4 regions of the Paenibacillus sp. FSL K6-0276 genome follow, and region 1 is predicted to be linked to each of the others. Evidence: predicted binding sites of a transcription regulator. Region 1 holds the regulator's gene; each other region holds the start of a gene.
The links. Region 1 encodes Rex, which represses fermentation and respiration genes when NADH is low (regulators of the CRP and FNR family bind a similar motif). Its sites were predicted from a motif close to TTGTGAAATATTTCACAA; they were not measured.

Region 1 (3,508 bases):
CCATTCCAAGCTCTTCGCAGATGTTAAGGCTGGTCACCAGCTACTTCCGGCTTATGAACATCTTGTTATTGATGAGGCCCACCATCTGGAGGATGTAGCTGGCAAGCATTTAGGCATGCATATGAAGCATTTCACAGTGGCGCATACACTATCGCGTCTATACAAGGATAGTAGAAATGGCCAACTCCCTACTCTTCGCCAAATGCTTCAGTCATCAGGCAGTGAGGAAGCTTCTGAATGGAGCGGAGTCATCGATAGAATCTATCCAGATCTGCTTACTGTAAAAGAAACCTGGGATCTACTTAGTGACAAACTGTTCAGTCTCTTGCCGGAACGCAGTGATGCAGCAGCGGGGGAAGCTGGACAATTAGTCATGCGTTTACTTCCTGCCCGTAAACCGAAAGATTGGGATGAATTGGTTGCTTTAGAGAATACTATGAATCTGACATTAAGCGAAATTATCCGTAAAGGTGATAAAATGCTTAATGAGATGCGCGATCAAGAAGGTCAATCTTCTTCAGATAGTCTAGTTACCGATATTAGCGGCTTATTTAAGGATTTAGCTTCTATTCGTGAGCAAGTGCGGTTTTTTATGGGATTAAACGATGAGAATGTAGTATATTGGCTGGAGGCGAATGGAAATTACCGCAGCAAATCGCTACAGCTGTATGCCGTCCCTGTTGATGTTAGTACCCAGCTTAAGGAGCTGTTCTTCGACAAGAAGAAGAGTATCGTGTTAACCTCAGCGACGCTCTCTGTCGATAAGTCTTTTCAGTTTATGATTGATAATCTTGGATTAAATGAGGCTGCGGAAGAAGGGCGATTGATGACATCGCTACTACCTTCTCCATTTAAGTATCGGGAACAGGCGCTGCTGGTTATTCCGCGTGATTTTCCTAGTGTGAAGGGCAGTGTGGGAGATGCACGTTTTGTAGATACACTTGTTCAGTCGCTAGCGGAAGCGGCAGTAACAACTCGCGGGCGGATGCTTGTCCTGTTTACCTCTTATAAGATGCTGCGCCAGGTTTATGATCCTCTGAAAGAGGCTCTAGCCTCACAAGAGATCACGGTGCTAGGTCAAGGCGTGGAAGGTGGCAGCCGTAGCAAGCTGATCCGCCGTTTTCAAGACAGTGCAGCCTCTGTTCTGCTTGGTACAAGCAGCTTCTGGGAGGGTGTGGATATTCCGGGTGAAGCGCTGACCTGCCTGGCCATCGTGAGGCTCCCGTTCCAACCGCCGAATCACCCACTAGCGGAGGCGAAGTCTGAGTTATTACAAGCCCAGAAGAAGAATCCGTTTATGAAGTTGTCTGTTCCTCAGGCGGTTATTCGCTTCAAGCAAGGATTTGGAAGACTGGTACGGACGGCGCAGGATCGGGGTATTGTTATTGTTTATGATACTAGGGTTATCGAATCTCACTATGGGAAGTATTTCCTTTATTCGTTGCCTGGCCCGAAAATGGAGCATATGCTTACGGATCAAATGGTTCCTCGTATAGCAGAGTGGTTGGAGGACGGAGGCGTTTCCTGAAACGTTCGTCTTCAGTTTAAGTACTCACTCTACAATGAAGGGCGGTATTCAGAATACCGCTCTTCATTGAGACGAGGTGAAGTGATTTTAGATAGGGTTTGAAAAGAGTAATACTTATTTTAGGAGGTATATTATGAAATCGGATAAAATATCAGAAGCCGTCGTTCGCAGATTACCTGTGTACTTGCGTTTTTTGAATGATCTTCAGAATCGTGAAATATTAACCGTTTCCTCTCAGGAACTTGGACAAAAACTTGATCTGAATCCCGCTCAAATTCGTAAAGATTTAGCTTATTTTGGCGACTTCGGTAGAAAAGGTATTGGTTATGATGTATCTTATCTTATCGAGAAAATCCGTCATATCTTGAAGCTTGATCAGCAACTGAACGTGGCTTTGGTAGGAGCAGGTAATCTTGGTCATGCCTTGTCCAATTACAATACTTATTTGAAGGATACCATGAAGATCACCGCTGTATTTGATTCATATGCACCTAAGGTTGGGCGGAAAATCAACTCTCTTACAGTTCAACCGATGGAGGAGCTAGGCAAGACGATTCGTGAGCAAGGCATTCGAATTGGGATTATTACAGTGCCTGATTCAGAAGCCCAGAATGTAGCGGATATCCTCATTGAATCAGGGATTGAGGCGATTTTGAATTTTGCGCCAGTGATTCTAAAAACACCACCTAATATCAGGGTTCATGCGGCCGATTTTACAACGGATTTGCAAAGCCTTGCTTATTATTTGAAAGACGGAAAGGAAGAAAGTGGACATGAAGAGCAATAAAACTATTATCAAGGGCGGACGTTTTCTTACTCCGGGAACGGAAGAGCCGGTTCTGAGTGGATATATGACTATTGAAGATGATTTGATCACTTACATAGGAAAAGAAGAGCCTTTGATGGAAGATGGTGTGCAAGTTGTTGATGGCAGTCGTTTGCTGTTCATGCCTGGTCTAGTAAACACGCATGGTCATGCCGCTATGTCGTTACTACGTGGTTATGGAGATGATTTAGCACTTCAGGTGTGGCTTCAGGAGAAGATGTGGCCGATGGAGGAAAAGTTCACCGGAGAAGATGTGTACTGGGGAACCTCCTTGTCTGTACTGGAAATGCTAAAGGGTGGCACTACTACCTTCCTGGATATGTACGATCATATGGATAGAGTGGCTGAGGTTGTTGAACTGTCAGGTATTCGTTCCGTATTGATGAGAGGCGTAATAGGCCTATGTCCAGTGGAAGTTCAGAATCACAAGCTTGCGGAAGCGATATCTTTTGCACGCAATTGGCATGGCAAGGCTGACGGCAGAATTACGACGATGATCTCGCCACACGCCCCTTATACCTGCCCACCGGACTTCTTTGTTAAGTTTGTACAGGCGGCACATGATTTGGATTTACCGATGCATACCCATATGTCCGAAACGAAGCGCGAAGTGGAGCAAAATGTGGTGGATTACGGACTACGTCCAGTAGCGCATCTGGAGAAGCTTGGAATGTTCACACGTCCGTCTATTGTTGCTCATGGCGTTCATTTGAATGATGAAGAGATCGAGATTCTGGCTCGTCATAATGTAGGTGTGTCTCATAACCCAGGGAGTAATCTGAAACTGGCTAGTGGAGTAGCTCGAGTTACGGATCTTCTAAAAGCTGGTGTGAAGGTGTCTCTGGGTACGGATGGCGCGGCAAGTAATAATAACTTGGATATGTTTGAAGAAATGCGTCTTGCAGCGCTCATCCATAAAGGTGTAAGTGGTGACCCTACGGCTGTTCCAGCTCCGGAAGCTCTGCGTATGGCTACGGAGTATGGCGCAAAGTCTATCTTTTTAAATGATGTGGGTAGACTCGTTGTAGGCATGAAAGCTGACTTTATCGCCATTGATATAGATCAGCCGCATTTGCTGCCACACACAGATCTATTGTCGCATGCCGTTTATTCTGCCAGTGCCAAAGATGTTGAGCATGTATGGGTGAATGGTA
Region 2 (3,508 bases), 280 kb from region 1:
TCCGCATTCCCCAAATCAGCAGTTTTATGAGCCTGTTTTTTATGCCAAGTCAACCAGTATCTCTATAGTCAATACATATTCATTCTGGTACTGTTCTTATAATCTACCGGACACACTCCTACTCGGTTTTTAAACAGGCGGCTGAAATAATATTGATTCATATAGCCTACTTTGATCGCCAAATCACCGATTTTGATATTTTGCATGGAGTTATCCAATATTTCCTTCGCTTTCGAGATGCGAAGCTCAGTCAAATACTCCAGAAAAGATACTCCAACCTCTTTTTTCATTCGTTTACTCAAGTAATTGGAATTAATGTGAAATAATTCTGCTACATGAGGTACGGCCAGTTCAGGATCATTGTAATGATAGTTAATGTAATCTGTTATCTTCTCCATAATTGGCGAGAGATCAGAGGAATTTGGGATAGATTCCTGCGTCATCTCCTGCTTGAGCTTCGTGACTGCGTCCGGATGAAGACTGCATAGGTGATCGTTTAACTTTGCAAGCATTCTGTTAAGATCGCTCTTGGGTATTGGCTTCAGTAAGTAATCATAAACATGCAATTGCAGGGCTCTTTGTGCATATTTAAAATCATCGTATCCACTAATGATCACCACGACCATTTCAGGATATTGACTCATTACAAGTTGGACCAGATCGAGGCCATTCAAACCCGGCATGTTAATATCCGCCAGTATTACGTCTGGTGTAGATTGCTCAATGAGAGATAGTGCTTCAGCAGCGTTCTTTGCTTCTCCTGATGGTTCAAAAGGCAGCCGACTCTCTTGGATATATTTCCGTAAGCCATTACGGATAATTTTCTCATCATCTATAATTAGGACTTGCCACATGATTCGTCACCCCCAAGCGGAATATTTAACGTCATACAGGTTATACCTTGTCTACTACTTATTTGCAATCCGTAAAGCTCACCATAAGCAAGTTTGATGCGATGGCTGACACTATACAGTCCGAATCCGATCTCGTCGTTTTTGTCTCTTTTTCCGTTCCGCAATGTCTCCTGAAGTATCGCCAGCCTTGATTCGGGTATGTCTACTCCGTTATTCTGGGCAGTGACGATCAGCTGATCCCCTCGTTCATATGCACGAATTGATATCTTGCTTTTCTGGTTTGTCAGTGGCTTAATTCCGTGATAGATCGCATTTTCAACAAGTGGTTGAAGGATGAAACGAATAATTTGCTGTTGTTCCAAATGCTCATCGTAGCTCAATTCGTACTCTAGAATATCATCATATCGAACACATTGGATATCCAAATAGCTCTCGACATGTTGAAATTCTTGTTCTAGTGTTACAAATTGACTGCCGCTTGCCAGCCCGAGCCGGAAATAAGTGCTTAGGGATTCTACGATGTCCACCACATCGTTTGCATCATGACTTGCAGCCATCCATTGAATCGTATCCAGTGTATTGTACAGAAAATGGGGCTTGATCTGTTCATGAATCATCTGTAGCTCCATTTCCTTCTTCTCTTGCTGGGATTGATATAGCTTAATGAGCATTTGATTAAAACTACGCCCTAACTCTCCAATCTCATCGCGTCGCTTATCTTTAGAACGCACGCTCCAGTCTCCGTCTTCCACTTGTCTCATCAATTGACGTAACGTCTGAATCGGTTTTGCTATGGAGGAGCCCAGCAATAGGACGAGAATCAAAAAGAAGATACCTACTACACTCCCCACCATAAGAGCCGACCGCTGGGTCTTCGTCATACCTTGGGTAAGCTGGGATTTCGGCACTTGAAAGATGAGTTTCCAGCCTGGAACACCGGCGATCGAAGCCGTAAATGTGGACATGGCAGCTCTGGAATCTTCCGATTCTGGGAATTCCGAATTAACGATAAGCCACCCTCTGCCGTCATAAACCTTAATGTCTTGAGCGATATCCTTCATTTTACGGATGGGGACGGCTGCTGCAATATAAGCTGCATCTTCATTCACAAGCGGTTCAACACGATATAGAATGACGACAATCTCTGCTTTGTTTGCTTTGGAAACAATAACGTTACTAACAACGAAGGGAGCATTCGACGAAATTAGTTCTTTATAATAATCTCGCGTTAATATAGAGAAAGACTTGCTATCTGACGTCCAAGAGTTTCCTTTTAGATCAACGATCCGAATGGACTCGTAGTCATGGCCTCGTCGTTGCTCTAGCATGCGACTTTCGCGTAACAGTTCTTCTCGAGTCCAGTGGTGATCAGAAGTAAGTGTGGCGAGCATTTCGACTTCTCCAATCCGCTGCTGAAACCAATAGGATATTTGTTCGCTTCGGGCATTGATGATTTGCTGTGTCAGTGATTCGTTGAGTGGGACGACCGTTCGTTTCATCTCTGAGTATATGGCGCCTAACAACGCAAGGAATAGTAAGAGAAAGCATCCTCCGGCATATAATGTGATTTTTCGTTGTATTGAGTTCATGTCTTTATTACATCATGTTGCATCCCATCTTTAAATGAGAAGTATCACTTGTCCAAAATGTATAAATAAAATCCGAAATGTGCAAATACTTTTGGAGATGCATAGCCTATAATACACATTGTACATTTTTTCACAATGTCAAAAATACGAATGCAATCAGTATCAGGGGAGGAACTATGAGAAAACACACAGGAAGAGTATTGTCCATTATTATGGTGCTGGCGCTTGTATTCACGATGACCGCTTGCGGCTCGAAAGAAAATGCAAAGGAAGCATCGAATGGTACGGCGACGGCCATTGGGGTAGGTAGTGGTAAGCACGGTGACATTAAAGTTGAGGTAACCTTTACGGATGGGAAAATTAAGGATGTGAAGGTTCTGGAGCAGAAGGAAAATGAAGTTCTATCGGAGCCTGTTTATACCCAATTGAAGGAAAATGTCATGCAGGCAAATAGTGCAGATGTAGATAGTATTAGCGGATCTAGTGTGACGAGCAAGGGGTATTTGGACGCAATTCAGGATGCGGTTGTTAAATCGGGAATTGCGTTGGCGGCAGGCAGTGCAGTAGCAGATGCGAAACAGATCGAAGAGTCGGAGCAGACATACGACGTCGTCGTGATCGGCGCGGGTGGTGCCGGATTTAGTGCAGCGCTTGAAGCAGCAGAGGCTGGGAAAAGCGTAGTTATCTTGGAAAAGATGCCGACCGTTGGCGGTAACACATTGATCTCCGGTGGGGAGATGAATGCTCCTGACAACTGGGTTCAGCAAGCACTTGGCATTACAGATGATAGCGCAGAATTATATTATCAGGATACGATGAAGGGCGGCGACAATCTAGGGCAGCCGGAAATCGTGAAGATTCTGTCCGAGCAAGCACTGGGTTCAGCTGAATGGTTACGTGACGAGGTAAAAGTGGAGTTCTTATCCGATCACCTCTTCCAGTTCGGCGGGCATTCCCGCAAGCGTGCGCTGATTCCAGTCGGTCATACAGGAGTGGAAATGATTACGAAGCTCAAGACCAAGGCCGAAGAACTTGGAGTTACGATCAAGACGAACATGAAAGCTG
Region 3 (3,508 bases), 1.9 Mb from region 1:
TTGCTGCCCGTTGCTTCCGCAAAGCGGTAAGAGACACGGCTCATCAGCATGGCGCAAGCATGGCGCACTAGAAATGCAAGAAGGAACAATAGCGCAGTGCCCCATTGTTCCTTCAGAGGTTCTCCCGCAAATAGCGCAGAGATGACTTCTGCCAACCATTTGGCCAGCAGAAGTATGGACAAGCTTTGCACCAAGGTAAGGAGGCCGACGATCAGAAAGACCGGCTTAACTCCTTTATACCCAAGCAAATTTTTATCCATTAGTATTCAAGATGCTCCTTCTCGTGAACCCGTTTATGAAAGACAAAGTAACTCCAAATTTGATATCCCAAGACGAACGGAAGGATGGTCAGTGCCACAATCGTCATTACCTTCAAAGAGTAATGTCCCGAAGCCGCATTGGTGATCGTCAAATTAAAGGCTTGATCGATAGAACTAATCATAACACGTGGGAATAATCCTACAAAGATAGAAGTTACCGACAACGCCATTACTGCTCCTGTCATTCCAAAAGCGTAGCCATCCTTCTTCTTCGTCATGAAATAACCCGATAGCACAAAAGCGATAATTCCAAGCGCTACAATAATCATAAGAACTGTACCGCGTTGTTCAAATATATCCGTCATGTAATAAGTCATTACTACGAACGCAAGCAGTAGAGCCGCAAGTGGCCAAAGCAATCTTTGTGCCATCTTCCGAGCGCGAGCTTGTAAGTCACCTACTGTGCGAAGGGTTGTAAACATCAGCCCATGCACCAAGCAGAGAAGAACTACAGTAAGGCCTGCTACTACAGTATACACATTCACGATATCTGTGAAACCCGCGTACATTTGCTTATCAGCATCGATCGGCAAACCTTTGATAAAGCTGGCGAACACTACAGCAAGGAGGAACGGTGGGAGAAAGCTGCCGATAAAGATACAAGCATCCCAAGTTCTTTTCCAAGCTACAGAATCCCGTTTACCTCTAAATTCAAAAGCGACACCACGCGCAATCAAAGCTAATAAAGCAAAGACAAAGGGAATATAGAATCCACTAAACAGCGTTGCGTACCATTCCGGAAAAGCCGCGAACATTGCGCCCGCACCCGTTAGTAGCCATACCTCATTAGCATCCCAGAAAGGTCCGATGGAGTTAATCAGTACCCGGCGCTCTGTATCATTTTTAGCGAGAAATTGTGTTTCCATCCCTACGCCGAAATCAAAACCCTCCAGGAAGAAGAACCCTATAAACAGAACTGCAATCAGCACAAACCACAATTCATTAAGAGATAACATCGGAGCCCTCCTCGTTATATGGATCATGCGAATCCCCGTGATCGTTATCCATCTCATAAGGACCTTTTTTAATCACTTTCATAAACAAACCAATCATTACTAATCCGAGAATTGCGTAAATCGTTGTAAAAGAAATAACAGAGAATAGAACCTGACCACTCGTAATATTAGGCGATACACTGTCTTCCGTTGTCATTAGTCCGAATACCGTCCATGGCTGACGCCCGAATTCGGTCATGACCCAACCAGCTGTATTCGCGATTGGAGGAAGCAGTATTCCCCATAACATAAACCGCATAAACCAAGTGTTTGGACGGTCCATTTTTTTGCGCCACATTAAGTACATAGCGTACATACCCAGTACAATCATTAATGTTCCTGCTAGAACCATGATCCGGAAACTCCAGAATGTCGTACGTACAGGTGGAATATAGTCACCGGGGCCATAGGCTTGCTCATACTCAGCTTGCAGTTCAAGCATACCTTTAACTTCACCGGAAAATTTACTGTATGAAAGGAAGCTCAGCATATACGGAATTTGAAATTCTCCAGTACTTTCTTGCTTTTCAGGATCAATGTTTGCCCATACGGTCCAAGGTGCTGGGTCACCACTCTTACCCCACAGTCCTTCGGAAGCCGCCATCTTCATAGGTTGAGTCTCAACCAAATACTGTGCTTGCGCATGGCCTGCCACGGCTACACCAATAGAAGAAATAATACCTACGATCGCTGCAATTTGAAAAGATTTCTTAAAGAAAGAGACATCTTGTTTCTTCAATATCTTATACGCACTAATACCCGTTACGAGGAAGGCGCCTGTTGCATACGCAGCAAGAACCGTGTGCGGGAATTCAACCAACAATTGTCCGTTCGTAATAAGCGCGAAGAAATCGTTCATTTCTGCACGGCCATTATTAATCGCAAATCCCACAGGATGCTGCATAAAGGAGTTCGCTGCTAGGATCCAGAAAGCGGATAACATCGTACCGAATGCTACCAGCCAGATGGACATCAAATGTACTCTTTTGGACACCTTGTCCCAGCCGAATATCCAGATTCCAATAAAAGTAGACTCCAGAAAAAAGGCTGCCAGTGCTTCAACTGCAAGTGGAGCCCCGAATACATCACCAACAAAACGTGAATAATCAGACCAGTTCATCCCGAACTGAAATTCCTGCAATATCCCTGTAACTACCCCTACTGCAAAATTGATGAGGAATAGCTTTCCCCAGAACTGCGCCATTTTTTTGTACTCTTCATTGCCTTTTCTAACGTACATTGTCTCCATGATCGCAATCAAGAGCGCTAGTCCGATTGATACCGGTACAAAGAAATAGTGGAATATTGTCGTCGACGCAAATTGTATACGCGACAGCATTACTGTATCCATATTTTTCCCTTCCTTCTCCCCTTTTCGTTAATTATATTCTGTCAAAAATTTAATCTTTTATGTGTGATAAATGTCACACAAAGAGGTCCATTTAACGGTGAAATTCAAATGATTTGTGACAAAAATCACAATTTGCGATAAAAAAAGCAAAAAAAATAAGACGGTTTGACCGTCTTGGAGTTGTTCAGCGCTCTATAAAAAGCTTGACTCATAAAGGCATTGGTTAGGTAATGGAAATACCCTTCTTTAGCGATTTGAGATCGCCATTCGAATTAAGCAATTGTGGTAGCATCTTCGTGCTGCGAACCATTGGAGAGTCACATAGACGGCAAGAAGGCGCATGTTCAAATGCGAAATTATCCCTCATCCATCCGTTACATCCATCATTGGTACACGCCCAAATCGCGGTATTTTCTTCCGGTATTTCTTCCAAAGGTTTCTTCCGGTAGTTCATTGCCGTTCCTCCCATCCTGTAAGTCAATAGTGACTAACTAGATATAAAAAGACCGTCCCAACTTTCACAAGCTGGGACGGTTTCTTCTATTATTACAGTTTTACAACGTTTTCGGCTTGTGGTCCACGGTTGCCTTGAACAACGTTGAATTCAACGCGTTGGCCTTCGTCCAAAGTTTTGAAGCCGTCGCCAGTGATTGCGCTGAAGTGAACGAATACGTCGCTTCCGCCTTCAACTTCGATAAATCCGAATCCTTTTTCTGCGTTGAACCATTTAACTGTACCTGTTTGCATGTGTGTTACCTCCACAAATTTAAATTAATATGTTCTTTTTATCTTCAAACAAAGAAAAAATTCACACATTGAAAAAGGTTGTATTACCAAATATA
Region 4 (3,508 bases), 270 kb from region 1:
GAGAATACGTCCTGTTTGCAGACGGTTAGAGAACTTCATGATCACTTCTTCGTTGTTGGAGTGAATAGCCGAGCTATGACCCATACCGCCAAATTCAACGATTTCAGCTGCGCGTTCGATACCTTGATCAGCATTCTTAACTTTGTAGCAAGCAAGAACCGGACTCAATTTTTCAGCAGACAGTGGGTATTTAGTGCCTACACCTTCGAGTTCTGCTACCAGAATCTTTGTACCGGCAGGAACTTGAATGCCACACATTTCAGCAATCTTCACTGCGGATTGACCAACGATTGCTGGGTTTACTGCACATTTATCTACGTTCATTGCACCGCTAGTCAACTTACCAGCTTCTTCTTTATTAACAAAGTAGCAGCCATTAGCGATCATTTTCTTCTTCACTTGGTCGAAGATTGGTTCTTCAATAATAATTGCTTGCTCGGAAGCACAGATCATACCATTATCGAATGTTTTGGAAAGAATGATGTCCGTTACCGCTTGATCGATATCAGCACTCTTTTCAATGAAGGCAGGTACGTTACCAGGGCCTACACCAAGAGCAGGTTTACCACAGCTATAAGCCGCTTTTACCATTGCAGATCCACCAGTTGCCAAGATAAGAGCAACGTCTGGGTTGTTCATCAAAGCGTTTGTCTTGTCCATTGTTGGCATTTCAATCCATTGGATACAGTTCTCAGGTGCGCCAGCTTTCACGGCAGCATCATGAAGAATTTTAGCTGCTGCAGCACTACACTCTTGCGCAGATGGGTGGAAACCGAATATAATAGGGTTCCGTGTCTTAATCGAAATCAACGCTTTAAACATCGTGGTGGATGTTGGGTTGGTTACTGGTGTGATACCCATAACGATTCCGACTGGTTCAGCAATTTTTTGAAAGTTCTCATATGGATTATCTTCAATAACGCCTACTGTTTTATCATATTTAATTCCGTGCCAGATATATTCTGTCGAGAAGATGTTCTTCGTAATTTTGTCTTCGTATACGCCGCGTCCTGTTTCTTCTACGGCCAATTTTGCGAGGTACATATGTTTGTCGAGTCCAGCCAACGCCATTGCATGAACGATTGTGTTAACTTGCTCTTGGTCTAGCGCCATGAATGCCTCATGCGCTTTTTTTGCTTTATCCACTAAATTCTGAATATACTCTTCAGCGGTAACTTGTTTAACTTGGGCGGCGACCTCGTTCTTAACTGCCATCTCCCTCGTCCTCCTGTCAATTTTTAGTTGTTTTTCTCTACACATTTATCTTATCACATCATTTCCACCTTGTATAGTGAAATCTTTCACAAAGTATAAAGTATTTTTGATTTGTTTTCAAAGCGCTTTCATTCGATCATATTATAGATTTTTTACCTTATTTTATGCTATAAATCCCTTCAAATCTTAAATTATACTTTTACAAGCAAAGTTCACGCCCCATTTTCTTCCTTGATACTCAACATAGCACTTAAAAAAGTTAACCCTTCTTAACAGAAATTTACCTTTTTCCTACGTCGTGATAATCTCCAGTTGATTATCACTATTTCTGTAGATTTATAATTTTATAAATTATAACAACAATAAAATCGACCCCTAAAGGGGCCGATCTTTCCTTCCCTATTCTGCTTTAATCGTATCAAAGAATTTCTCTTGTACTGTTTTGGCTGCAGCTTCAAGCTGGCTCTTGGAATCCGTTCCTTTTTTGGAGAACAGCTATTGAATGACGTTGGACATTGTTGCGTAGTAGTCCTGTGTATTGTATTGAGCTTCAGGTTTGCCATCCAAAAGTCCCATAATGTCAGGGCTATATTGGTATACATTTGTGTATTTGTCATAAACAGCTTTGGTCTTCTTATCGAAATCAGAATCTGCTGAGTAGTAGTCTAAGAGCGGCGGGATAAAGTATTTGCCTTCCGTTGTACGTTGTTGAAGAACTGCATCAAGTGCTTCCAAACCTTTATCAGAGAAGTAGTCAAATGTGATATAATTCAACGCTTGCTCGATAACGCCATCAGATCCGGCCATTACCATAGCTGTACGACTTTGTTGGAACGCACCTACAGCATCGCCCCAGCCCAGTGCCCAGTCTTGAGGAATCGCGTTTGCTTCCCATCTAAGTTTCTTGTAGAAATCCAGTGCTTTAACACCAGCATCGGAATTAAATGTAGCTACAACCTTACCGCCTTCGATCTTTTGAATCTCTCCACCAGCTTCGAACAGGAAGTTGGTCCAGTTCCAACCTACTTCGTTACCTTTACCCATTGGAGCAATACCGGAAATACCTTTTTTGACATCAGCCACGCCTTTAGCCGTATTCAGCATATCATCCCAAGTCCAATCCATTGGTGGGACCGCAACGCCTTTTTCATCCAGCATTTTTTTGTTGATCATAGTAGTTGTTACATAACCCTTTTGTGTGACTCCGAAAACTTTACCATCAATGATAAATTGATTTTGCAACACTGGGTTAATTTGATCTTTAAATTCATTTTTGTTCCATAGATCTGTGATGTCAGCAACCCAGCCCTTTTCAACCAGGAATTTAGCTTCTATTGCGTAAGTATTAAAGAAGGTTGGCGCTTCATTCGCAGCCATTTTGATTCCGATTCCACTTACATTGTATTGCCAGTCGTCTTTTACAATTTCAACGTTTGGATATACCTCTTGGAAACGTTTGATTCTGTCGTCTTCCTGAGCTCTCATTTCAGTCAAGTCAGGTGGTTTTAAAGTTTATTATGGTCATTTGTATGTAGTTTTTTCTGTTGTGCGGATTATACTGAGAGCGAATCAAGGTGTCATTGCGTGGAAACTTTGGATCTCCGACCGCTGTTGTCTCCAGATTTTCTGATTTATACCGCCACTAGCGGATAAAATCCGGAGAGAAAGGCGGACGCTTTCGCTCCTCTATTTCCAAAATCCTATCCTCTTCATTAAGTCCAAAAACTGCAAATGTACAGGTATATCCTCACTTATGGTTCGAAGGCTTCTTCTGGAGCAAGAATAACTGCAGATTTGCAGGAATTAATGCTTTAGCCATCCTCGCATCATTAATAAATGTACTCTTGCAGGTTTATTGCTGGTGATAGTTACTGATTAGTCAACCATTAGCATCTTAGAGCTACAACGTGCTGCTAACACCCTTGATCGACCCTTACATTTACGTAAAAAAGACCCACCCCAAGTAGAATTCACTACTTGTGATGAGTCCAGTACCAATTTAAATGATTCAATATAACTAATCTATCAACAATTCATACAATCCTTTAATGACAAGATCAGCTTCCTTTAGCACTTCCGGCTTGCCAATACCTACTACCTTCATACCTGCAGCCTTACCTGCTTGAACGCCCGCCTCCGCATCCTCAAACACGACACATTCGTCCGGCTGTAAGCCAAGCTCCTGACCAGTGATCAAGAATACCTCCGGATCTGGCTTGGCAAGAGACACTTTGTTACCATCAACAACAGCATCGAACAGATCCGTAATGTTCAGCTTATTCAAAATAAACTC

Region 2: the regulator Rex is predicted to act here: its motif matches at 2,562-2,579, upstream of MHH52_RS18360 (flavocytochrome c).
Region 3: the regulator Rex is predicted to act here: its motif matches at 2,780-2,797, upstream of MHH52_RS28630 (cytochrome ubiquinol oxidase subunit I).
Region 4: the regulator Rex is predicted to act here: its motif matches at 1,290-1,307, upstream of adhE (bifunctional acetaldehyde-CoA/alcohol dehydrogenase).

The regions. Positions count from the first base shown of each region.
Region 1 covers NZ_CP150276.1:4,167,511-4,171,018, reverse strand. The annotation lists gene dinG (ATP-dependent DNA helicase DinG) at 1-1,528, shown strand, start outside; gene MHH52_RS19615 (redox-sensing transcriptional repressor Rex) at 1,662-2,315, shown strand; gene MHH52_RS19610 (amidohydrolase) at 2,302-3,508, shown strand, end outside.
Region 2 covers NZ_CP150276.1:3,888,790-3,892,297, reverse strand. The annotation lists gene MHH52_RS18375 (hypothetical protein) at 1-68, shown strand, start outside; gene MHH52_RS18370 (response regulator) at 69-854, opposite strand; gene MHH52_RS18365 (sensor histidine kinase) at 839-2,443, opposite strand; gene MHH52_RS18360 (flavocytochrome c) at 2,620-3,508, shown strand, end outside.
Region 3 covers NZ_CP150276.1:6,068,292-6,071,799, forward strand. The annotation lists gene cydD (thiol reductant ABC exporter subunit CydD) at 1-260, opposite strand, end outside; gene cydB (cytochrome d ubiquinol oxidase subunit II) at 260-1,276, opposite strand; gene MHH52_RS28630 (cytochrome ubiquinol oxidase subunit I) at 1,263-2,666, opposite strand; gene MHH52_RS28635 (cold-shock protein) at 2,890-3,120, opposite strand; gene MHH52_RS28640 (cold-shock protein) at 3,213-3,413, opposite strand.
Region 4 covers NZ_CP150276.1:4,433,034-4,436,541, forward strand. The annotation lists gene adhE (bifunctional acetaldehyde-CoA/alcohol dehydrogenase) at 1-1,215, opposite strand, end outside; partial or broken gene MHH52_RS20980 (extracellular solute-binding protein) at 1,615-2,700, opposite strand; gene pgmB (beta-phosphoglucomutase) at 3,233-3,508, opposite strand, start outside.